DNA from 2 places in the Mycobacterium sp. ITM-2016-00317 genome. Region 2 is predicted to be linked to the other one. Evidence: predicted binding sites of a transcription regulator. Region 2 holds the regulator's gene; the other holds the start of a gene.

Region 1 (11,463 bases), 550 kb from region 2:
GACGACGTCGTCGCATTGGCCGAACCGTTCGCCCCGGAGGGTGTCGAGCCGGCCACCGGAGTTCCCGCGGCGACGATCCGACGCCTGGCCGCGGATCTCGCCGCGGCGCAGCGTCCGGTCCTGTACAGCCGGATCGGTGCGTGCACACAGGAATTCGGCACACTGGCCACCTGGCTGGTGTTCGTGCTCAACGTCGCGCTCGGCAGCATCGACCGTCCCGGCGGGGCGCTGTTCCCCAAGGCCGCCGTGTGGTCGCCGATGTTCATGAAGCCACCCGATCAGCCCGGGCCGGGGTGGCGGTTCGGCCGGTTCCGCAGCCGGGTGCGCGGGACCCCGGAAGTGCTCGGCCAGTTTCCGGTCAGTTGCCTGGCCGAGGAGATCGACACCCCCGGCGATGGCCGCATCCGCGGGCTGATCACCGTCGCCGGCAATCCGGTGCTCTCCGCGCCGGGCGCCGGCCGCCTCGACGCCGCACTCGCAGGCCTGGACGCGATGATCTCCGTGGACAACTGGCTCAACGAGACCAGTCGGCACGCACACGTGGTCCTGCCTGGGCTGTCTCCCTTGGAACGGCCGCACTGCGACGACCTGTACTGGATGTACTCCATTGCGTCGTGCGTGAAGTGGTCCGAGCCGGCGCTGGCACCGCCGCCGGACCGGCCGCAGGAATGGGAGATCATGCTGCGGCTGGCGGGCGCACTGCTGGGCACTCCGCTGCCCGAGGTCGACGTGCCGGCCATGGACGACCTCTACACCCAGGGCATCATCCACACCGCCTGCCAGGCCTCCGACACTCCCCTGTTCGGACGTGACCCTGCCGAGGTGTTCGCGGCGCTGGAAGGTGTTGGCCCGGAACGGATGCTCGATCTCGGCATCCGCGTCGGCCCATGGGGTGACGACATCGGCCGCCGCCCCGGAGGGTTGACACTCGCCGAGGTCCGCCGCCACCCCGGCGGGTTGCGGCTCGGCGAACTCGACGGCGGTCGGCTGGCCGAGGTGCTGACCACCCCGTCGGGCCGGATCGAACTCGTCCATCCCGTCCTGACTGCCGATGTCGCGCGGCTGGCGGATCGCTCGGAGCGTGCAGCGCCCGACCTGGTGTTGACCAGCCGGCGCCATCTGCGGTCGAACAACTCGTGGCTGCACAATGTTTCGGGTCTGATGCGCGGCCGGGAGCGGTGCACGCTGCTGATCCACCCCGACGACGCGGCCGGCAACGGGGTATCCGACGGGCAGCTGGTGGAGGTGTCGACGAGCGAGGGATCTGTCGTGGTGGTCGCCGAGGTGAGCGACGAGATGATGCCGGGCGTGGTGTCGTTACCGCACGGCTGGGGGCACGGCGTCGACGGAACCCGCATGGATGTGGCCAACGCCCACCCGGGCGTCAACGTCAACCTGCTCAATCCGGGTGCGCTCGTGGATGTCCCGAGCAACACCCAGGTGGTCAACGGGGTGCCGTGCCGGGTCAGAACCCGTCGTGCACCGCCACCAGGGTGCGGCCGGTGACGCCGCCCCCGATGATGGTCTTCAGCACGTCCTCGACCTCGAGGACAGACACCTCGCGGGTGACCCGCGCGAGATGGGTTGGCATCAGCTCTGATTCGATCTGCGCCCAGACCTCGCGTCGTTTCCCGATCGGAAGCAGTACGGAGTCGATGCCGGCCAGGGTGACGCCCCGCAGGATGAACGGCAGCACGGTGGCGGGCAGATCCGGCGATCCTGCCAGCCCGGAGATCGCGGCGATGCCGCCGTATCTCAGCGTGCTCAGCGCATAGGCCAGTGTCTTGCCGCCGACGCAGTCGACGACGGCGGCCCAGTGCGCCTTGCCCAGCGGCCGCACCTTGTCGTCCGGGCCGGGGACCCGGTCGATCACCTCGGCGGCCCCGAGGTCGCGCAGCAGGTCGTGGGCTTCGGCCTTTCCGGTGGACGCCACCACCTCGTAGCCCAGGCCGGACAACAGGTCCACGCTGATGCTGCCGACGCCGCCGGTGGCTCCGGTCACCAGGACCGGTCCGTCGCCGGGGTTGATGCCGTGCGCGCGGACGGCGTTGACGCTCATCGCCGCGGTGAAGCCTGCGGTGCCGACCGCCGCGGCGTCGGCGGTGCTCAGCGAGGACAGCTTGACGAGATAATCGGCGGGATAGCGGGCGACCTGTGCGTAGCCACCGTGCCGGCCCGTCCCGATGTCCTGGCCGTGGGCGATCACGCGGTCGCCGACGGCGAAGTCCGGGGACGTGCTCGCGGTGACCGTGCCCGCGACATCGATGCCGGGAATCAACGGATAGGTCTGGGCGACGCCGCCCTTCGGGGAGACGGCCAGCGCGTCCTTGTAGTTCACGCTGGAGTACTCGACGTGGATGTCGACCTCGCCGTCGGGCAGGAACGACTCGTCGACCACCTCGTGGCGCAGTGCGATGACACCCTCGGCGTCCTGGTGGGCCACCATCGCGTTGATTTCGGTCATGTTGGCCACAGTAAGCCCAGGACGGCCGCGGATAAACGAAGCCCCCGGCCGCATCGGCCGGGGGCTTCGTTCTCGTACGTCTGTCAGAGCAGGTGCGCCTGCAGGTCAGGCTTCATCGCCTGCAGCTCGCGACCCCAGTACGCCCAGTTGTGCGTGCCGTTGGTCGGGAAGTTGAACACACCGTTGTGGCCGCCCGCGGCGATGTAGTTGTCGCGGAAGGTCTCGTTGGTGCGGATGGTCAGACCTTCGAGGAAGGTCGCGGGCAGGTCGCCGCCACCGAGCTCATTGGGCTGGCCGTTACCGCAGTAGACCCAGATCCGGGTGTTGTTGGCGACCAGGGTCGGGATGTTCAGCATCGGGTCGTTGCGCTTCCAACCGCTGTTCGGATCCTCGGTCTTGCCCCACATGTCGTCGGCCTTGAAGCCGCCGGCGTCACCCATCGAGATGTTGATCAGGAACGGCCACCAGCCCTCGGAGGGGTTCAGGAAGCCGGACATCGAGCCCGCGTAGATGAACTGCTCGGGGTGCCAGGTCGCCAGGTTCAGCGCGGCCGAACCGGCCATCGACAGACCGACGGCGGCGCTGCCGGTGGGCTTGACCGCACGGTTGGCCTGCAGCCAGCCCGGGAGCTCCGAGGTCAGGAAGGTCTCCCACTTGTAGGTGACGGTCGGCCCCTTGTTACGGGCGGGGGCGTACCAGTCGGTGTAGAAGCTGGACTGTCCACCGACCGGCATCACCACGGAGATGCCGCTGTCGAGGAACCACTCGAAAGCCTGCGTGTTGATGTCCCAGCCGTTGAAGTCCTCCTGCGCGCGCAGACCGTCGAGCAGGTAGAGGGCCGGCGAGTTCTCGCCACCGCTCTGGAACTGGATCTTGATGTCGCGCCCCATCGATGGTGAAGGCACCATCAGGTACTCCACCGGTAGACCTGGTCGGGAGAATGCTCCGGCAGTCCCCGTCCCTCCAGCCAGGCCCACCAGAGCGGGCAGCATCGCTGTCGCGACAGCCACGACGCCGAAACGGCGCGCCCAGGGCCCACGAATCCTGTCAAGAAGTCTCATACCGTCAATCCATCCATCTTCCGGTACCGCGTTGCGCGGCCTGTCTGCGTTCCCCCGGGTCTGACGTCGACGCCACAGACACCACAGCGATGTCTCCACCGCGCTGTCTCACCTCTCCGAACCTGCCGATGGGCGGCGGAGTGGGCCGAGAAAACTTCAGTTGTAGCGGTTGCAGTAAAGCATGGGACCACGACGGGAGAAAGCCCGGCCACGCGGAATGCCGCATCTATTTGCGGAAAGGCGAATCTTACGACGGCGACAATCAGGGGTGCGAGGTGGGTGGACCAACCGATCCCGGGACGGCCATCGTCGCAGGTGACCCGGCTACAGCGAAGCTCTCGGCGGTTGCGGCGACGCCGTCGCACGCCCCCTCGTTCAGTAAGCTCCGCGAATGGCGAAAGCCCAGGCGCGTTCAGGCAGATTGTCGTCCGACGACTGGATTCAGGCCGGTTACGAAATCCTGGCCGACGAAGGACGCGAGGCGCTCAAACTCGACCGCCTGTGCACGCGCCTCGGCGTCACCAAGGGCAGCTTCTACTGGCACTTCACGGACATGACCACCTACCGCGCCGCACTGGTGCAGTCCTGGGCGCAGCTGCAGGACCGCGATCGCCGGCATTTCGGGCAATTGGAGCACCTGGGCCCTCGTGAGCGGCTGAGCCGGATGATGGCCTCACTGCTCGGCGACCGGCAGTGGACGCTGGAGCGCGCGATGCGGGAATGGGCTCGCACCGACCCCGTCGTCGCCGCCGGCGTGCGGCATGCCGATCACCTGGTGCTCGCCGCGGTCCGGCAGGCGTTCGTCGACGCGGGGTTCGATACCGCAGAAGCCGAGATGCGGGCACGGGCCACGTTCGCCGCGGGAATCGGCTTCCTTCATCTCTCCGACATTCCGCCGGGGCCGGCCGTGGACGCGCAACGTGAGCGCTTCCTGGAACTGATGCTCTCGCGCTGACCTTCCATACCTAAAGGTATGGTAATTTCCGGCCATGTCCACCGCCCCGCCTGTCACCCCCGAATTCGTCGACCGGCTCGCCGCCCGCGCGACCGAGGCGGAGCGGCTGCGCCGGTTGCCCGCCGACACCGTCGCCGACGCGACGGCGTCCGGTTTCTTCGACCTGCTGGTCCCCGCGCGCTACGGCGGGATGCAGGCGCGTTTCCCGGCGATCCTGGACCCGGTCCGCCGGATGGCCCACGGGTGCGCGTCGAGCGCGTGGACGCTCGGTTTCTACGCACTGCACAACTGGATGCTCGCGCTGTTCAGCGAGCAGGCTCAGCAGGAGGCGTTCGCGACGCGTCCGTTCCTGGCGCCGGCGCCGCTGGCCCCGACAGGGCACGGGGTGAGTTGCGACGGCGGCCTGAGGTTGACCGGCCGGTGGTCGTGGGCGACCGGGGTGATGGACGGCAACTGGATCATGGTCGGCGCGCTGTGCGAGCGCACGGCCGGGGATCCGAGCACGATCTACCCGGTGCTGGCACTGCTGCCGATCCAGGACGCCCGCATCGAGGACGTGTGGCACACCGACGGCATGCGCGCCACCGGATCCAACGACGTGGTGATCGACGATGCCTTCGTGCCGTCGCACCGGGTCGTCGAAGTGTCCGACATCTACACCGGGACGGCGCCCGGCGCGGCGTTGCACGACGCCGACACCTACCGATGGCCGATGGTGCCGGCGCTGGCGCTGCTGGCCGCGATGCCGGCGCTGGGCAGTGCGGAGCGCGCCGCCGAGATCTACGGCGAACGGCTCTCGCAGAGATTCCTGGCCTACGAGGGCGTCATGCAGAAGGACAAGCCGGTCGCGGCGATGCATCTGGGCGAGGCGAACGTGCGGTTGCGCGCGTTGCGCAGCCTGTTGGCCGACACCGTCGCAGAGATCGAGGCGATCGTGGCCGCGGGGGAACCGGTGGAACGGTCGGTGCGCGGGCAGGCCAGGCTCGCGGCGGCGCACATCGTGCACGAGTCGCGGGCGATCGTCGCCGACCTGCTGGCCGCGTCCGGCGCGAGCGCCCACTTTCTGGACAACCCGCTGCAACGCATCAAACGCGACGTCGACGTGATCATCGGCCATGTCATTTTCGACTACGACACCAGCCGTGAACTGGCCGGCGCCCTCACAATGGGGAGGAAGATTCCGCGCACCGCGATGGTGTGAGACCGGGGAGGTTCGATGACGGACACGCTGCGTGACCGCGTCACCAAGTTCTTCCAGAAGAACGTCGCCAACCGGGTGATGCGGCGCCTACCGTTTCAGACGCTGCTGGAGACCACCGGGCGCAGATCCGGCGAACCCCGGACCACCCCGCTGGGCGGACGCCGCATCGGCGACAGCTTCTGGTTCGTCTCCGAATTCGGCGAGAAGTCGGATTACATCCGCAACATCAAAGCCGACCCTGACGTCCGCGTGCGACTGAACGGACGCTGGCACCGCGGGACGGCGCACCTGCTCCCCGAGGACGACGCCCGGGCACGGATGCGCACCCTGCCGCAGTACAACAACGTCGGCGTGCGCACATTCGGGACGAATCTGCTCACCGTGCGGGTCGACCTGATCGATTGAGCGGCAGCGCTTCTCATGGGCCTTGTCGTCTCTCATGGGCCTTGGTCGTCTTCGGGGAGGAGGTAGCGGTCGGGGTGGTGGTAGCCGTTGATGCGGTGTTGGCCGGTATCCAGCTCCGGCGGCGGAATCCACTCGGTCTGGTTCTTGGTGTTGCGGGTGGTGCTCCAGCCCGTCTTGTCGAGCATCCGGTGATCTGACGGGCAGGCGAAGGTCAGGTCGTCGATGTCGGTGTGGCCGCCGTCTTTCCAGTCGGCGGTGGCGTGGTGGACCTGACACCAATACCCGGGAGCGCTGCACCCGGGCCGCGTACAGCCGCGGTCGCGCGCGTGCAACACGATCCGCTGCGCTGCGGTGGCCAACCGCTTCGATCGGCCCAGATACAGGGATTGGCCGCTGTGTTGGTCGTAGACGTAGAGGTAGTGGTGGGCGCGCGCGGCCATCCGGATCAGATCCCGCATGGGCAACAGTGATCCACCGCCGGTGACCGCGACCCCGGCGCCTTTCTGCAGTTCCTGCAGGGTGGTGGACACGATCACCGTGGTCGGTAGTCCGTTGTGGGTGCCCAGTTCGCCCGAACTCAGCGCATTACTACCGACGGTCAGGAATGCGTCGTGGCGGCGCTGGGCCGGAGTGCGGGTGTCGGGCCCGTCTTCGTCGGTGTTGGCGCCGGGGGCGGCCAGCGCGGCGAACACGGCATCCCATACCGCGCGGGCTTGCGGAGTCAGATAGCCGCTGATCCGGCTCATCCCGTCGGGCTGCTGCTCCCCGACGGTGATGCCGCGCTTACGGGCCCGCTCGCGTTCGGCGTCCTCGGGTGTCGGCCCGTCAGCGTCGACATGACCAAGGAGGCGGCGCGCCGCACGCGCTACCGCGCGCGGGTCGACCCCGCACGCCAGCGTGGCCAGTTGGGCGTCGGCGGCGGCGCGTGTACCCACGTCCACCCAGGCGGGCAGCGCACGGTGGAAATCCGCGATCACCTCGACATGCTCGGCGTCGAGCAGGCCCTGGGCCTGCGCCGCCGCGGTGGCCTCCCACAGCGGCGGTAGCGGTTCACCGGTAATCGCCCGGCGCGGCCCCAGCGTTTTTGCTCGCTTGAGCCTGCGCGCAGCGTCGGCGCCGCTGACCCGCAGCGCGGTGGTCAGGACTTTCTTCCATGAGGATTCGCCGAGTCGGCAGGGTTCGGTCTCCTCCGTCAATCGGCTCAGCACTTTGTGCTCCACCGCAGGCACCGACCGCAACACCGTGGTCAGCTCGGCCAACATGCCGATCAGCTCGCGGTGGGACAACTCCTCGGCGGCCTTCGACAGCACGGCGACCTGCTCGGTGATCGTCCCCACCGCCTCGGCCACCAACTCCATACCTCGAACACTAGTTCGACGGTCCGACAAAAAAGTGCTCTCCCTAACCTATTGACCCGAATGTGACATAAAACTAAAGTCACTTTTACTTCTAGTCGAGGAGATCGCGGTGGAATCGTTCGTGCACCTTCGAAAAGGCAGAACTCCCAAGCGGATTCACGCCGATTTGGATGGCCTCAAGGATGACGAGCTCGGCCGCGGCGGGTTCGTCGGGCGCACGGCGAACATGTACCGGCGCAACGACCCCACCGCGTACCGGACCGTCGGCCCGCTCCGCCCCACCGACGTCCTGAGCAGCGAACTCAAGCCCAGCGACGCCACCGATGCACACGGAAGCCCGTTGCTGATGTTCTCCAACGCCGACTGCCAGGTACTGCTGTCCCGGCGCGCCCAGGAGATGCCGTTCTTCGTCCGCCACGTCGACGGCGACCTGCTGTCGTTCGTCCATCGCGGCGCCGGACATTGGAAACCGAGTTCGGACCGCTCGACTACCGCCAGGGCGACTGGATCTACCTCCCCAAGGCGTGCACCTGGCGGCAGATCCCGGCGACCGAGACCACGCTGCTGATGATCCAGGCCACCGACGAGTTCCGCGTCCCACCCGCGGGAACCCTGGGCAGGCACTTCCCGTTCGACCCCGCCCAGGCGGTGATCCCCGAACCCCTGCCCCTCGACACCGGCGACGGCCCGCAGCAAGACGGCGAGTACGAGGTGCGACTGGTCCATTCCGAGATAGGCGGCGCCGGGACGACCTCGCTGTTCTACCAACATCATCCGCTCGACGTCGAAGGATGGCGGGGCGACAATTTCCCGTTCACGTTCAACATCGACGACTACACGGTCATCACGTCCGAGAGCGTCCATCTGCCACCCACGGTGCACCTGTTCATGGAGGCCACCGGGGTCTACGTGATGAACTTCCTGCCGAAGCCGGCCGAGATGGTCCCGGGCACCGAACGCACACCGTGGTATCACCGCAACGTCGACTACGACGAGATCGCGTTCTTCCACGACGGGTCCCTGTACGGCATCCCGATGCCACCCGGGCTGGTGTCGCACGCTCCGCAGGGGGTGCACCACGGGGCGCCGGAGAAGGCCCGTGAGCGCGCGCGCCGCAAGTTCGACGACTACGACCGGGTGGACTGGTCGGTCATCGCCGTCGACACCCGGCGCCGACTGGTGCCGTCCGCCGAGATTCTCGCCAACGACCTGGGGCAGCACTGAGTATGACGACCACAGCAGACACCACCACGACGACCAGGTACGAATACGACCGTATCCCCTATCTGGTTGCCTATCAGAACAATTCGGGTGTGCGGGACGTCTACGGCGGTGTCGCCGAGCTGGTGGTGCTGGAGAGCTACCTGCTCAAACCGAAGACCGTGCAGTCCGATACCGTGCTGGTGTTCATGCACCCCATCGGCGGCGGCGCCTACCTGCCGATGATCAACGCGCTGGCCCGCGCCGGACATCACGTCATCTACTGCAACAGCCGGTTCCGGGGCACCGACTCCGCGCTGTTGATGGAGAAGGTCGTCGAGGACCTCGGCGAGTGCATCAAGGACGCCAAGAACCGGCTCGGCTACTCGAAGGTGGTCCTCGCCGGGTGGAGCGGTGGCGGCTCCCTGTCGGCCTTCTATCAGCAGCAGGCCCAGAACCCCACGGTGACGGCCAGCCCGTCCGGCGACGGGCCCGATCTGACGAAGCTCGGCCTGATCCCCGCCGACGGAATCATGCTGCTCGCCGCGCACATCAGCAGGCACGGCACGATGACCGAGTGGATGGACGCCTCGATCCTCGACGAGAACGACCCGTCCCAGCGAGACCCCGAACTGGACCTGTACAACCCGGACAACCCCCACCAGCCGCCCTACACACCCGAGTTCCTGGAGCGCTACCATCAGGCGCAGATCGCCCGCAACCGGCGAATCACCAAGTGGGTCAAGGAAAAACTGGCCGAGCTCAGGGCCGCCGGACGTCCCGATGACGAGTACGCGTTCGTGGTGCACGGCACCATGGCCGATCCGCGGTGGCTGGATCCGACGGTCGATCCGAACGAGCGCACCCCCGGCACCTGCTATCTGGGCGACCCCCAGGTGGTGAACATGAGCCCGGTCGGGCTGGCCCGGTTCTGCACGTTGCGCAGCTGGCTGTCGCAGTGGAGCTATGACGACGCCAACGGCGATGCGCTGAAGGCAGGCCCGGACATCGCCGTGCCGGCGCTGGTGATCGGCAACCTCGCCGACGACGCCTGCACGCCCAGCCACACCCGCCGGTTGTTCGACGCGATCGGGCATCCCGACAAGGAGATGCACGAGATCCCCGGAGCCAACCACTATTACGCGGGAGCCGATCAGCGCGACAAGCTGCGCGCAGCGGTCGGCATCGTCACCGACTGGCTGGAGCGTCACGACTTCGTGGGCGCTCGATGACGACAGGTCCGCTCGACGGCATCCGGGTGATCGAGGTCGGCACGCTGATCTCGGGCCCGTTCGCGGGTCGACTTCTCGGTGACATGGGCGCCGAGGTCATCAAGATCGAACCGCCCGGAGCGCCGGACCCGCTGCGCACCTGGGGGCAGGCTGAGCTCGACGGACACCACTTCTTCTGGACCGTCCACGCCCGCAACAAGAAAGCCGTCACGCTGAATCTGCGTGTCCCGCAGGGGCGTGACCTGTTCCTCGACCTGGTCGAGCGGTGCGACGTGATCGTCGAGAACTTCCGGCCGGGCACCCTGGAGAAGTGGGGACTGGGCTACGATGCGCTGCGCGAACGCAATCGCGGCATCATTCTGGTGCGGGTCTCGGGCTACGGCCAGACGGGCCCGGACGCGCACAAGGCCGGCTACGCGTCGGTGGCCGAGGCGGCCAGCGGGCTGCGGCACATGAACGGTTTCCCCGGTGGCCCTCCCCGCGCCTGGCGCTGTCGCTGGGCGACAGCCTGGCCGGGATGTTCGCCGCACAGGGCGCGCTCGCGGCCCTGTATCGCCGGTCGGTCACCGGTGAAGGCCAGATCGTCGATGCCGCGCTGACCGAATCCTGCCTGGCGGTACAGGAATCCACCATCCCTGACTACGACATCGGCGGCGTGGTGCGCGGGCCGTCCGGGACCCGGCTGGAAGGCATCGCACCGTCGAACATCTATCCGACCGCGGACGGCAGCTGGGTGGTGATCGCCGCCAACCAGGACACCGTGTTCCGCCGGTTGTGCGCCGCGATGGGCCAACCGGAACTCGCGACCGACGAGAGGTTCGCCAACCACGTTGCGCGCGGGCGCAATCAGGATGAACTCGACGAGATCATCGGCGCGTGGGCGGCGCAGCGCCAGCCGGCCGACGTCATCTCCACGTTGTCGGAGGCCGGGGTGATCAGCGGTCCCATCAACACCGTCGCCGAGGTCGTCCGCGATCCGCAGCTGCAGGCGCGCGGCATGATCGCCGACCACTGGGACGAGCGGATCGAACGGAACGTCAAGGGACCCGGCGTCGTGCCCGTGCTCTCGGAGACACCGGGCACCATCCGGTACGCCGGTTCTGCCCGGCCCGGCCAGCACAACGACGACGTCTACCGTGGGTTGCTCGGCAGGACCGAAGCCGAACTGGCTGCGCTCAGAGAGGAGGGGGTGCTGTGACCGGGTTGCCCGCACACGTCGACATCCGTGACGTGTCGATGCGTGACGGACTGCAGATCGAGGATCCGATCCCGTTGTCCGCCAAGCTCGAGCTTCTCGCCGCCATCGCCGCCACCGGGGTGCGGGAGATGGAGGCGACGGCGTTCGTGTCGCCGTCGAAGGTGCCCGCGCTGGCCGATGCGGCCGAGCTGGCCGCCGAATTGCACAACTTCCCCGGCATCGAGTTCTCCGCGCTGGTGGCCAGTCCGAACGGTGCCAAGCGCGCGATCGCCGCGGGCCTGCGCTCGATCGAGTACGTGGTCTCGGCCGCGGACGGGCACAGCCGCGCCAACGTCGGACGGTCGTCGGCCGAGGCCACCGCGCAGATTCCCGAGATCGTGACGATCGCC
Region 2 (11,463 bases):
GATCTGGCCGGTAGACTCGGTCCGGACGGAGGGTTTGCGATGAACGATCTGGTTGATACCACCGAGATGTACCTGCGCACGATCTACGACCTCGAGGAAGAGGGCGTGATCCCACTGCGCGCGCGCATCGCCGAGCGTCTCGATCAGAGCGGCCCGACCGTCAGCCAGACCGTCTCCCGGATGGAGCGCGACGGGCTGCTGCACGTCGCCGGCGACCGGCATCTGGAACTGACCGACAAGGGTCGCGCTCTCGCGGTCGCGGTGATGCGCAAGCACCGGCTCGCCGAGCGCCTGCTGGTCGATGTCATCGGGCTGCCCTGGGAGGAAGTGCACGCCGAGGCCTGCCGCTGGGAGCACGTGATGAGCGTCGACGTCGAGCGCAGGCTGGTCCAGGTGCTCAACAATCCCACCACCTCCCCGTTCGGCAACCCGATCCCCGGCCTGGCCGAGCTCGGTGTCGGCGACGAGAGCTTCGAGAGCTTCGCCCTGGTGCGGCTCACCGAGCTGCCCGCGGGCATGCCGGTGGCCGTGGTCGTGCGCCAGCTGACCGAGCACGTCCAGGGCGACGCGGATCTGATCGCCCGCCTCAAGGAGGCCGGCGTGGTACCGAACGCCAGGGTCACCGTCGAGGTCAACGACCACGGCGGCGTCAACATCGTGATCCCCGGGCACGAGCAGGTCGAGCTGCCCCACGAGATGGCGCACGCCGTCAAGGTCGAGAAGGTCTGACCGACCTACCCCGCTCTGCGCCCGAACGGCCGCCGCGCCGGCAGGCGCACCCCGAGCTGGCGGGCCAGCCGGTACCCGGTCCGCGCGAGCTCCCGGATCTGTTCGGGCCGCATCCCGGACTGCAGCGCCTGATCCAGCATCCCGGCCATCCGGTGTGCCGGCTGGGCCCGTAACGCCTCGTCCAGCGCGATACCGGTCAACGGACCGTCACCGCGCGCATAGGCCGAAAACGCCAGCACCACCAGTGCTTCCACCCGCCACGGCTCGGGCAGGCACCGCGCCAGTTCGGCCCACAGCGCCTCGGCCGCGCCGGCGCCGTCCCCGACCGCCAGCGCATAGAGGGTGTCGCGCACGCGATCGTCGGTCAGCGACCACGCCAGCCGCACCCGGTCCTCCTCAGCGAGGGCACCGCCGTCCTTGAACCGGCCGGCGCACGCCAGCGCATGCTCGATGTCCCCGCGTACCAGCGGGTCCGGCCGCGACGGAGCGGGCGGTCCGGCGGCCTCGATCGCGCGGGCCAGCGCCGCGGTGCGCGCCGGGTCGGCCGTGGTGACCACCGCGACGAGCTCCTCGCGCCGCTGGTAGAGCCTGCGACCGTCGAGCACTGCGGCGACCGCCGTCGGCGACGCGTTCGGGTCCTCGACGACGCCGGAGTTGCCGCAGCCGTCGGCGCAGTACCACTGCGCGCCCGCAGCGATCTCGGCGACGACGTGGCAGGCGATCAGTTCGACGTCCTGCGTCTCCATCTCCCGGGTCAGCTCCTCGGCCAGCTGCCGGTGTTCCTCGGCGCACATCGGGCAGTACGCGCCGTCGGCGTCGACGATCACCGCCACCGCGGCGTCGGCACCGGACAAGGCCGCCAGTTCGGCCAGCCGGTACAGCTGATCGGCGGGCCGATCGGACAGGTCGGCGCGCAGCACGGCGCCCATCTCGCCGTCGGCGATGGTCATCAGGACCAGTGATTTCACCGGCACGAAGCCGAGCACGGCGGGTAGTGCCGCGATCAGGGCGCCGGGGCGGTCGAGCGAGGGATACGGGTGAGGTGTTGAGGCCATGTGGCCAACCTCGCAACCGCCGCCGACACCGATCGTTCGAAGGCGTGCGGGCGCGGCGCAACTGTGGATGAAATCGGATCTGGGGATGAAACCGGCCGTCACGCGCAGCCGTCGTCGAATGCCCCCGGCGCCTCGTCACCGGGTCCGCCGGCCTCCGCACGCGCCATCAGTGCGGCGATCCCGTCGTCGAAGGGCGGCGAGAACGAGACCTCCTCGGCGCATCCCCCACCGTCGAGGCCACCGATCAGACCGGTCACCGTCGGCCCGGAGATCCACGGCGCACCGGAGAAGCCGTCGACCACCCCGGCACAGTGCAGTGTCGGGAATCCCTGCCGCGCAAAGCCCGCCGGTGCGCGGCAGACCGATGGACCGCCACCGACGCCTGCGGGGTAGCCGATCACGGTGACCTCCTGGCCCGATTCCGGCGCCGCGCCCAGTTCCAGCCCACCGCCGACAGGCGGCGGCAGCCGCTTCCCGTCGGCTCGGCTCACCCGCGCGATCGCGTAGTCGGCGGCCGGTTCGCTGCCGTCCACCCACCGGGGGTCCAGGAACACCGCGTCGATCCGCCAACCGTCACGCGGTGTGCGGCCCGCACCGAACTCCGGTACGAACACCGCCGCCACGCCGTCCGGCAGGCAGTGCGCCGCGGTCAGGATCAGATCGCCCGCCGCAGAGTCCAGCACCGAGCCGGTGCACACGTGACGGTCCGCGGCGCCGGCGAACACCGCTCCGACGCGGGGGTCCGGCGCCACCGGCGTCGCCGACGGCAGACCCCCTGCAGGCGGTGGCGACGGCGCGGGCTCGGTGCCCGCACACGCGCCCAGCAGCGCCGCCGCCAGGAGCGGGCACGCCCGCCGGAGTCCACCCACTCCGCCGATCCTGCCCGTTGCGGGCTCCTCGCGGAATGTCACATCGGCGTGTGCGTGTTCGAACATCTGCGTGACGGCGGGCCACCCCGCGTGGCGGCGCGGCATCCGTGCGGGACACTTGTGGTTCACGGTTTGCCCGCATCACCAGTTGTGAGTACCGAACCGAGGAAGGCGAGACATATGGCTGACGACGAGCAGGATTCCGGCCAGCAGTACCACCCGGAACAGACCGGCATGTACGAACTCGAGTTCCCGTCCCCGCAGCTGTCCTCTCCCGACGGCCGCGGTCCGGTGCTGGTCCACGCGCTCGAGGGGTTCTCCGATGCCGGGCATGCGATCCGGTTGTCCGTGCAGCACCTCAAGGACACCCTCGACACCGAGCTGGTGGCGTCTTTCGCGATCGACGAGCTGCTGGACTACCGGTCCCGCCGGCCGTTGATGACGTTCAAGACCGACCATTTCACCCACTACGACGAGCCGGCGCTGAACCTGTACGCGCTGCACGACAGCGTGGGCACGCCGTTCCTGCTGCTGGCCGGGCTCGAACCCGACCTGCGCTGGGAGCGGTTCATCACCGCGGTCCGGCTGCTGTCCGAGCGCCTCGGTGTGCGCCGGGTGATCGGGCTGGGCTCGATCCCGATGGCGGTGCCACACACCCGGCCGATGACGCTGACCGCACACTCCAACGACAAGGAGCTGATCGCCGAGCACCAGCCTTGGGTCACCGAGGTCCAGGTGCCCGGCAGCGCGTCGAGCCTGTTGGAGTTCCGGATGGCCCAGCACGGCTACGAAGTCGTCGGATTCACCGTGCACGTCCCGCATTACCTGGCCCAGACCGACTATCCATCCGCGGCCGAGACCCTGATCTCCGAGGTCGCCAGAAACGGGTCGCTGCAGATCCCCACCGCGGCGCTGACCCAGGCCTCGGCCGAGGTGCTCGACAAGATCAACGAGCAGGTGGGAGCCAGCGCGGAGGTCGCTCAGGTGGTGGAGGCCCTGGAGCGTCAGTACGATGCGTTCGTCGCTGCTCAGGAGAACCGGTCCCTTCTGGCGCGGGACGAAGATCTGCCCAGCGGGGACGAACTCGGCGCCGAGTTCGAGCGGTTCCTCGCCGAACAGGCCGGTGAGAAGAAGCCCAAGGACAGAGAAGACCCCCGGGACGGCCGGTAGCGCCACCGGCGGCCGGCCGTGCCGACGACGGAATGGGCGACATGACCGAACGCAAACCGCATCTGCACCCCGTGCGCGAGACCACCCCGACGCTGGAGTACTGCACCATCCACGGCTACCGGCGGGCCTACCGGGTGGCCGGCTCCGGTCCGGCGATCCTGCTGATCCACGGCATCGGCGACAACTCCACCACGTGGGACACCGTGCAGGCCCAACTGGCCCAGCGGTTCACGGTGATCGCGCCGGATCTGCTCGGGCACGGCAAGTCGGACAAGCCGCGCGCGGACTACTCGGTGGCCGCCTACGCCAACGGTATGCGGGATCTGCTCAGTGTCCTCGGCATCGACAGGGCCACGGTGATCGGCCACTCGCTCGGCGGCGGGGTGGCGATGCAGTTCGCCTACCAGTTCCCGCAATTGGTGGACCGGCTCATCCTGGTCGGCGCGGGCGGGGTCACCAAGGACGTCAACATCGCGCTGCGCATCGCCGCGATGCCGCTGGGCACCGAGGCGCTGTCGCTGCTGCGCCTCCCGATGGTGCTGCCTGCGCTGCAGGCGCTCGGCCGCCTCGGCGGCACGGTCTTCGGCTCCACCGGCGTCGGCCACGACATCCCGCACATGCTCCGCATCCTGGCCGACCTGCCCGAACCCACGGCATCGTCGGCTTTCGCCCGCACCCTGCGCGCAGTCGTGGACTGGCGCGGCCAGGTGGTCACGATGCTGGATCGCTGCTATCTGACGCAATCTGTTCCCGTGCAACTGATCTGGGGTGACCTCGACGCCGTCATCCCGGTCGGTCATGCGGAGATGGCGCACGCCGCCATGCCGGGGTCCCGGCTGGAGATCTTCCGGGGTTCGGGCCACTTCCCGTTCCACGACGACCCGGACCGTTTCGTCGAGGTGGTCGAGAGGTTCATCGACTCGACCGAACCCGCCGTTTACGACCAGGACTATCTGCGCGAACTGCTTCGCACGGGCCTCAACGAACGCGCGTTGTCCGGCACGGTCGACACCCGCGTCGCGGTGCTCGATGCGATGGGAGCCGACGAACGCTCGGCAACCTGACCGGCCGGCCCGGCCGAGCACGTAGCATCGGGCCATGGCCATCGATGTGACCGTGTTGCGCGTATTCACCGACCACGACGGAAACTTCGGCAACCCGCTCGGCGTCGTCGACGCCGCGACGGTGAGTGCCTCCGAACGCCAGCGCATCGCCACCGAATTGGGTTACAGCGAAACGGTTTTCGTCCACCTACCGCGCGAGGGCACGCACAGCGCCCAAGTCCACATCTACACCCCCACCGCCGAGATGCGGTTCGCCGGACACCCCACGGTGGGGGCGTCGTGGTGGCTGAAGGACCGCGGAATGCCGGTCAAGACGCTTCAGGTGCCCGCGGGCATCGTGCAAGTCACCTATGCCGACGAGCTGACCTCGGTCAGCGCTCGCGCGCAGTGGGCCCCCGTGTTCTCCATCGCCCAGGTCGGTTCGGTCGACGAGCTCTTCGCCGCCGACCCCGATGACTACGCCGACGGTTCCGAGCATTACCTGTGGACCTGGCTGGACGAGTCGGCAGGCACCATTCGGTCCCGGATGTTCGCACCGCACCTGGGGATCCGCGAGGACGAGGCGACCGGGGCGGCCGCAGTCCGGATCACCGAGCATCTCAGCCGGGATCTGACCATCGTGCAGGGGCAGGGCTCAGTCATCGAGACGACGTGGAGCCCCGAGGGCTGGGTGCAGGTGGCCGGACGGGTGGTCGACGACGGAAACCGCCAACTCGACTGACCCCGTCAGCTCTTGGCGGTGACCCCGCGATGAGCGCGCAACTCCTGGATCTCGCGCTCGAAGTCCTCGGCCGAGGTGAAGGAGCGATACACCGAGGCGAATCTCAGGTAGGCGACCTCGTCGAGTTCACGCAGTGGGCCCAGGATCGCCAGTCCGACCTCGTGGCTCGCCACCTCGGGCGATCCGGTGGCCCGGACCGCGTCCTCGACCTGCTGAGCCAGGTGGTTGAGCGCATCGTCGTCGACCTGACGGCCCTGGCACGACCGTCGCACGCCGCGGATGACCTTCTCCCGGCTGAACGGTTCGGTCACCCCGCTGCGTTTGACGACCGCAAGCACCGCGGTCTCCACGGTGGTGAACCGGCGCCCGCATTCGGGGCAGGACCGGCGCCGGCGAATGGCCTGACCCTCATCGGTCTCCCGGGAATCGACCACCCGGGAATCGGGATGCCGGCAGAACGGACAGTGCATCACCGCTCCTTCGCCACTCCGGGGTTCGATCGCTTCGATCGCCCTTGAGCGTACCTGCGTCACCCACGGCGGGCTCACGGCCGGACCTGACAGCGCATGCCTCATCGGAGCCGTCCTCGACGAATGCTCAGGCGACCGGTGCGATCAGCGTCTGGCCGGTGGCCAGCGCCGCGGTTTCCAGCTTGTTGAGCTCCCGGATGCGGTGCACGACCTCGGCGACCGGAGCGTCCGGGGCCACCCTGCGCGCGACGTGCTGCAGGGACTCCCCGCTCTGCACCTGCACCACGGCGAGGCGACCGGGAACCTCCGGCGCGCCACCGACGAGACCGCCGAACTGGCCGACCAGACCGAGCCACAGCGTGATCACGGCGGCGACCAGTGCCAGCAACACGGTGGTCGCCGGCGTGATCGGACGGCGGCGGTGCGACGCCCTCGACATCAGCACCCCGGTCCCCCGGTAACTCGCCGGCGCCCCGCCGGGGCGGCGGGACGGGGGCCGCCGGACCGGGGTCACGGGGCGGGTCCGTCCGCCGTCCACACGCAGGCGGGGTGCGCGTTCGAACTCGTTCCATGTCGCACGATCGTCGAGAATGGTCATCAGCTCGCCTTTCGGTCCTGATTCGTTCGCTCTTGTGTTCGAAGATTACTCGATCAGGTGTTCGATTGATAGAACACGTGATCGAACTGTTGCGAACGCTAACCGAGGCCACCGACATGTCCGGGCACGCGAGAACCGCCGACGGACCGACGCGACACGCCTCGAACACATGTTTGATTATCCCGGTCCGCCGGGTTAGATTCGGGCACATGAGCGATGACAGCAGAGACAGCACCGGCACCCGTCGCGATCGCGACTCCGGTCTGACCGAGCGTCAGAGGACCATCCTGGAGGTCATCCGAGCATCGGTGAGCACCCGCGGCTATCCGCCCAGCATCCGGGAGATCGGCGACGCGGTCGGGCTGACCTCGACGTCGTCGGTCGCCCACCAGCTGCGCACGTTGGAGCGCAAGGGATTTCTGCGCCGGGACCCCAACCGGCCGCGCGCGGTCGACGTCCGCGAGCTCGACGACAACTCCGTGCCGATCGTCGGGACCGACGTGGCCGGCTCCGATGCGCTGCCCGAGCCCACGTTCGTGCCCGTGCTCGGCCGCATCGCGGCGGGCGGCCCGATCCTGGCCGAGGAAGCCGTCGAGGACGTCTTCCCCCTACCCCGCGAACTCGTCGGCGAGGGATCCCTGTTCCTGCTCAAGGTGGTCGGTGAATCCATGGTCGACGCAGCGATCTGCGACGGTGACTGGGTCGTGATCCGGCAGCAGAACGTCGCCGACAACGGTGACATCGTCGCGGCGATGATCGACGGCGAGGCCACCGTCAAGACCTTCAAGCGCACCCGCGGTCAGGTCTGGCTGATGCCGCACAACCCCGCGTTCGACCCGATCCCCGGCAACGACGCGGTGATCCTGGGCAAGGTCGTCACCGTCATCCGCAAGATCTGACGGTGACGGCGGCCCGCTCGACGGGCCCCCGGTCACTCGCCGCGGACGAAACCGTTCGTGCGCGCGATCTCCTCTGTGGCGAACCAGATCTCGACGGGCGCCTCGTGGTAGTCGACGCTCTCCGGTGTCCAGTACAGGCCGGACCTCGTGTCCGCTTTGATCGGGTAGCCCTCGGGGATCTCGGCCGGATCGTCGAACGGCATGTGCAGTGCGGTGCCGAACGGCAGCGGCTCGTCGACGTCGATCCGCGCGTGCCGTCCGGTGTCGGTCACCGGATCACGCGCCGGTACCTGCGCGTCGACGGGTGCCTCGACCATGCCACCGAAATGCGCGATGAACGGCTCGCGATCGGCGGCGATCTCGGCGTCCTGGAACGCGGCGCCGTCCTCAAACACGGTGTCGTCCCAGGGCTCGGCGCCGTGGTCGTCGGGAACGTCGTGCGACAGGGTTTCGGGGTCGGGGGTCAGCACACGCGTCGGCGCGGTATCCACGGTGTCAGGATTTTCCTGCTCTCCGACCGGCCCGTCGTGCGCATCGTCGCCGGGCGCCTGCGACCCCCAGAATTCGGGCGGGTCGGAGCTCAGCTCGCCGGCGGTGGACGGGGCGGCCGCACCCAGCGGGCCGACGTCGTCCCGGGAGTAACGCTCACCGAAGAGCTCGTCCTCCCGGCCCTCCTCGTGGCCGGTCTGCCCGCCGACGGCGGAAAGCGCGGGCTCGTAGCTGCGGGAGGAGTCGTCCTCGGTCGTCGCGAACGGATCGACCTCGGCACGGCGCCCCCGGCTACGAACCACGGCGAAGGCTCCCAGCCCGGCCAGCAGCAACAGCGGCACGATGGCCAGCAGCCACCACCACGTCCACTTCAGGCCGGAACTCTCGCTGTTGTCCGGAGCCTGCGCCTGCGGCGGCGTCGCCTCGGGGGCGGCTTCCTCACCCGGCACCTCCAGGCCGACCAGCTGCGGTCCCAGACCCGCCGGTTCGGTGCTGAACTTCTTGGTCGCGGTGTCCCAGGAGATGGCGCCTCCGCTGAACCGCTGGGTGATGACGTCACCGTTCTGCGTCTGATCCGCCACCGGGGCGCCGAGTTCACCGGTGGCGCCACCCAGCTTGTCCCAGGCGGCGTTGATGGCACCCCGCACGATCACCGCGCCGTGGTCCGGCGTCCAGAAGATCACCGGCTTGTCCTCGGCGGCGAATGTGCTGATCCGGCTACCCGGCGGCTGCCCGCCGTCCTGCTCCCCGGTGGCCGGGAAGCCGAGGTCGCCTTCGGGGCCGCCCACGCTCTCGTATTTGGCCAGCACCTGGCCGGTGACGACGTTGGCCCCGGTCTGCGGGCTGTAGAAGATCTTGCCGTTGACGAAGTCCTGGCCCATCCCGTCTTCGCCGATCTCATACGGCTCGCCCTCGGCGGCGCCGAGCGGTCCCAGCGGGCCGCCGGCGGCCCGGCGGGCGGCGTTGATCGCCGAGACGGGGTCGTCGGGGACCTCCAGGTCGGCGAGCGGGCCGGCCAGCTCCGGCGGCACGGTGGTGAAGGTCTTGGTCGCGGAGTCGTAGGCCAGTTCACCGCCGGTGAACCTCTGCCTGACGACCGGTCCGTCGTAGGTCTCGTCCTCGGCGGGCACCCCGAGCACCCCGGAGGATCCGCCGAGCTTGTCCCACGCCGCGTTGATCGGCCCGCGGACCACACGCGCGCCGGTGGCCGGTGTCCAGAAGATCACCGGGTTGTCGGCGGCGCTGAATGTGCTGTTGCGGCTGTCCGGCGCACGGCCGGGACCCTCGTCGATGGTCGGAAACCCGAGGTCGCTGTCGGCGGGACCGCCGAGAGACTCGTACTTCTCCAGGATGGCGCCCTGCATGAAGCGGGCGCCGGTGGTCGGGGTGAAGAACATCTTCCCCGACGCGAAGTTCTGCGCGAACCCGGCGCCTGCCGGGTAGACCTCGCCCGCTTTGGGGCCCAGCGGCCCGGTGTCGCCACCGCCGGCCTGCCATGCCGCGGTGATCGCATCGTTGGCTTCCACCTCGGGCTGGGCCATCGCGGACGGTGCCAACAGGAGCGCCGTGGCGATTCCCAGCAATCCGACCGTCAAACGACCGACCAAACGTAGGCGCAGCATCGGCTGCCGGCTCATTCTTCCTCCCCGCGGGTCGGCGACTGGTCCTTCTGCAAGCTCCTTGCAAAATTCTGAGAAAGTTACCGCGTGGGTTCACTCTGCGGCAGCGGAGGTCGATAACCAAGTCACCTCGCCGAATCCAGGCAAAGAATGTGCACACGAAACACCGGTGCGAGAAGTCCGGCGCGGCTTCCTCGGGGTCGGTCTCGGCCGCTGCAGACCCCACGCCGCCACCTACACTCGGGGCCGTGTCCGCAGCTCAGACCAGCCTCACGCACTGGGGCGGATTCACCGCCACGGTGGCCAACGGCGACATCGCATCGGTGGCACCGCTGCCTGGTGACCGCGATCCGTCACCGGCGCTGGGCAATCTGCCCGGGTCGGTGCGGCACGTCTCGCGCGTCACCGGCCCGGCCATCCGGCGCGGCTGGCTCGACGACGGCCCCGGGCCCACCACCCGCCGCGGGGCCGACGAATTCGTCGCGGTGTCCTGGGACGAGCTCACCGAGCGACTGGCCGGCGAGCTGCGCCGGGTCATCGACACCCACGGGAACGAGGCGGTCTACGGCGGTTCCTACGGCTGGTCCAGCGCCGGACGCTTCCACCACGCGCAGAGTCAGGTGCACCGCTTTCTGAACTGCCTTGGCGGATACACCTTTTCGCGTCACTCCTACAGCCTCGGGGCGACCGGGGTGATCATGCCGCGCGTCGTCGGCACCCACGACGATCTGTTCAAGCGGTCCACCCAGTGGGAGGTCATCGTCGAACACACCGATCTGATGGTGTGTTTCGGCGGGGTGGCGTTGAAGAACACCGGCGTCAACCACGGCGGCACCACCGCCCACCCGGCCCGCGATGCGCTGGACCGGTTCCGGGCGCGCGGTGGCCGCATCGTGTCGTTCTCGCCGCTGCGCGACGACGTCGCCGGTGAGTGCGACTGGCATGCGCCGATCCCGGGCACCGACGTCGCGATCATGCTGGCGCTGGCCCATGTGCTGGCCACCGAGTCCCTGGCCGACCGTGACTTCCTGACGCGCTACTGCACCGGGTACGAGCGGTTCGAACGTTATCTGCTCGGAACCGATGACGGGGTGCCGAAATCGCCGCAGTGGGCGGCGCGGATCTGTGGTCTCGACGCCGACGACCTGACCGAGCTGGCCCGGCGGATGGCCGCCTGCCGCACGATCGTGACGGTGAGCTGGTCGCTGCAACGCACCCGCCACGGCGAGCAGGCGCCCTGGATGGGGCTCACGCTGGCGGCGATGCTGGGCCAGATCGGCCTTCCCGGCGGCGGATTCGGCCACGGCTACGGCTCGATGAACGAGCCCGGCCTGGCCCCACTGCGGTGCGGGTTGCCCAGGCTGCCCCAGGGTGTCAACCCGGTGGCGACGTTCATCCCGGTGGCCGCGGTCAGCGACATGCTGCTGCACCCGGGTGAGCCTTTCGACTACAACGGTCTGCGGTTGCGCTACCCCGACATCAGGCTGGTGTACTGGGCCGGCGGCAACCCGTTCCACCACCATCAGAACCTGCCCAGGCTGCGCCGCGCGCTGCACCGCCCCGACACCGTCGTGGTGCACGAACCGTACTGGACGCCGATGGCCAAGCATGCCGACATCGTGGTTCCATCAACCACTTTCGCCGAACGCGACGATTTCTCCGGCTCACGCAACGACCCGCTGCTGATGGCGATGCCCCGGCTCACCGAGCCCTATGCGCAGTCGCGGGACGACTACGACACCTTCAGCGCGCTGGCCCACCGGCTCGGTGTCGGGCAGGC

The links. The regulator LexA, encoded in region 2, represses DNA repair genes until DNA is damaged. The targets are predictions, from matches to a motif close to CGAACANNTGTTCG.
Region 1: a site for LexA is predicted at 7,449-7,462, ahead of C6A87_RS08550 (HNH endonuclease signature motif containing protein). Genes of this name have one in related genera too.

Annotation. Positions count from the first base shown of each region.
Region 1 is NZ_CP134399.1:1,793,098-1,804,560, reverse strand. Features, by position in the region: gene C6A87_RS08580 (molybdopterin-dependent oxidoreductase) at 1-1,506, shown strand, start outside; gene C6A87_RS08575 (MDR family oxidoreductase) at 1,466-2,464, opposite strand; gene C6A87_RS08570 (alpha/beta hydrolase family protein) at 2,548-3,525, opposite strand; gene C6A87_RS08565 (TetR/AcrR family transcriptional regulator) at 3,917-4,480, shown strand; gene C6A87_RS08560 (acyl-CoA dehydrogenase family protein) at 4,515-5,681, shown strand; gene C6A87_RS08555 (nitroreductase/quinone reductase family protein) at 5,697-6,086, shown strand; gene C6A87_RS08550 (HNH endonuclease signature motif containing protein) at 6,119-7,444, opposite strand; partial or broken gene C6A87_RS08545 (homogentisate 1,2-dioxygenase) at 7,554-8,668, shown strand; gene C6A87_RS08540 (alpha/beta fold hydrolase) at 8,671-9,876, shown strand; partial or broken gene C6A87_RS08535 (CaiB/BaiF CoA transferase family protein) at 9,873-11,074, shown strand; gene C6A87_RS08530 (hydroxymethylglutaryl-CoA lyase) at 11,071-11,463, shown strand, end outside.
Region 2 is NZ_CP134399.1:2,344,009-2,355,471, reverse strand. Features, by position in the region: gene C6A87_RS11265 (metal-dependent transcriptional regulator) at 40-729, shown strand; gene C6A87_RS11260 (DUF4192 domain-containing protein) at 735-1,784, opposite strand; gene C6A87_RS11255 (serine protease) at 1,883-2,719, opposite strand; gene C6A87_RS11250 (PAC2 family protein) at 2,834-3,823, shown strand; gene C6A87_RS11245 (alpha/beta hydrolase) at 3,865-4,887, shown strand; gene C6A87_RS11240 (PhzF family phenazine biosynthesis isomerase) at 4,922-5,608, shown strand; gene nrdR (transcriptional regulator NrdR) at 5,614-6,078, opposite strand; gene C6A87_RS11230 (LysM peptidoglycan-binding domain-containing protein) at 6,206-6,676, opposite strand; gene lexA (transcriptional repressor LexA) at 6,886-7,575, shown strand; gene C6A87_RS11220 (hypothetical protein) at 7,608-9,701, opposite strand; gene C6A87_RS11215 (molybdopterin guanine dinucleotide-containing S/N-oxide reductase) at 9,932-11,463, shown strand, end outside.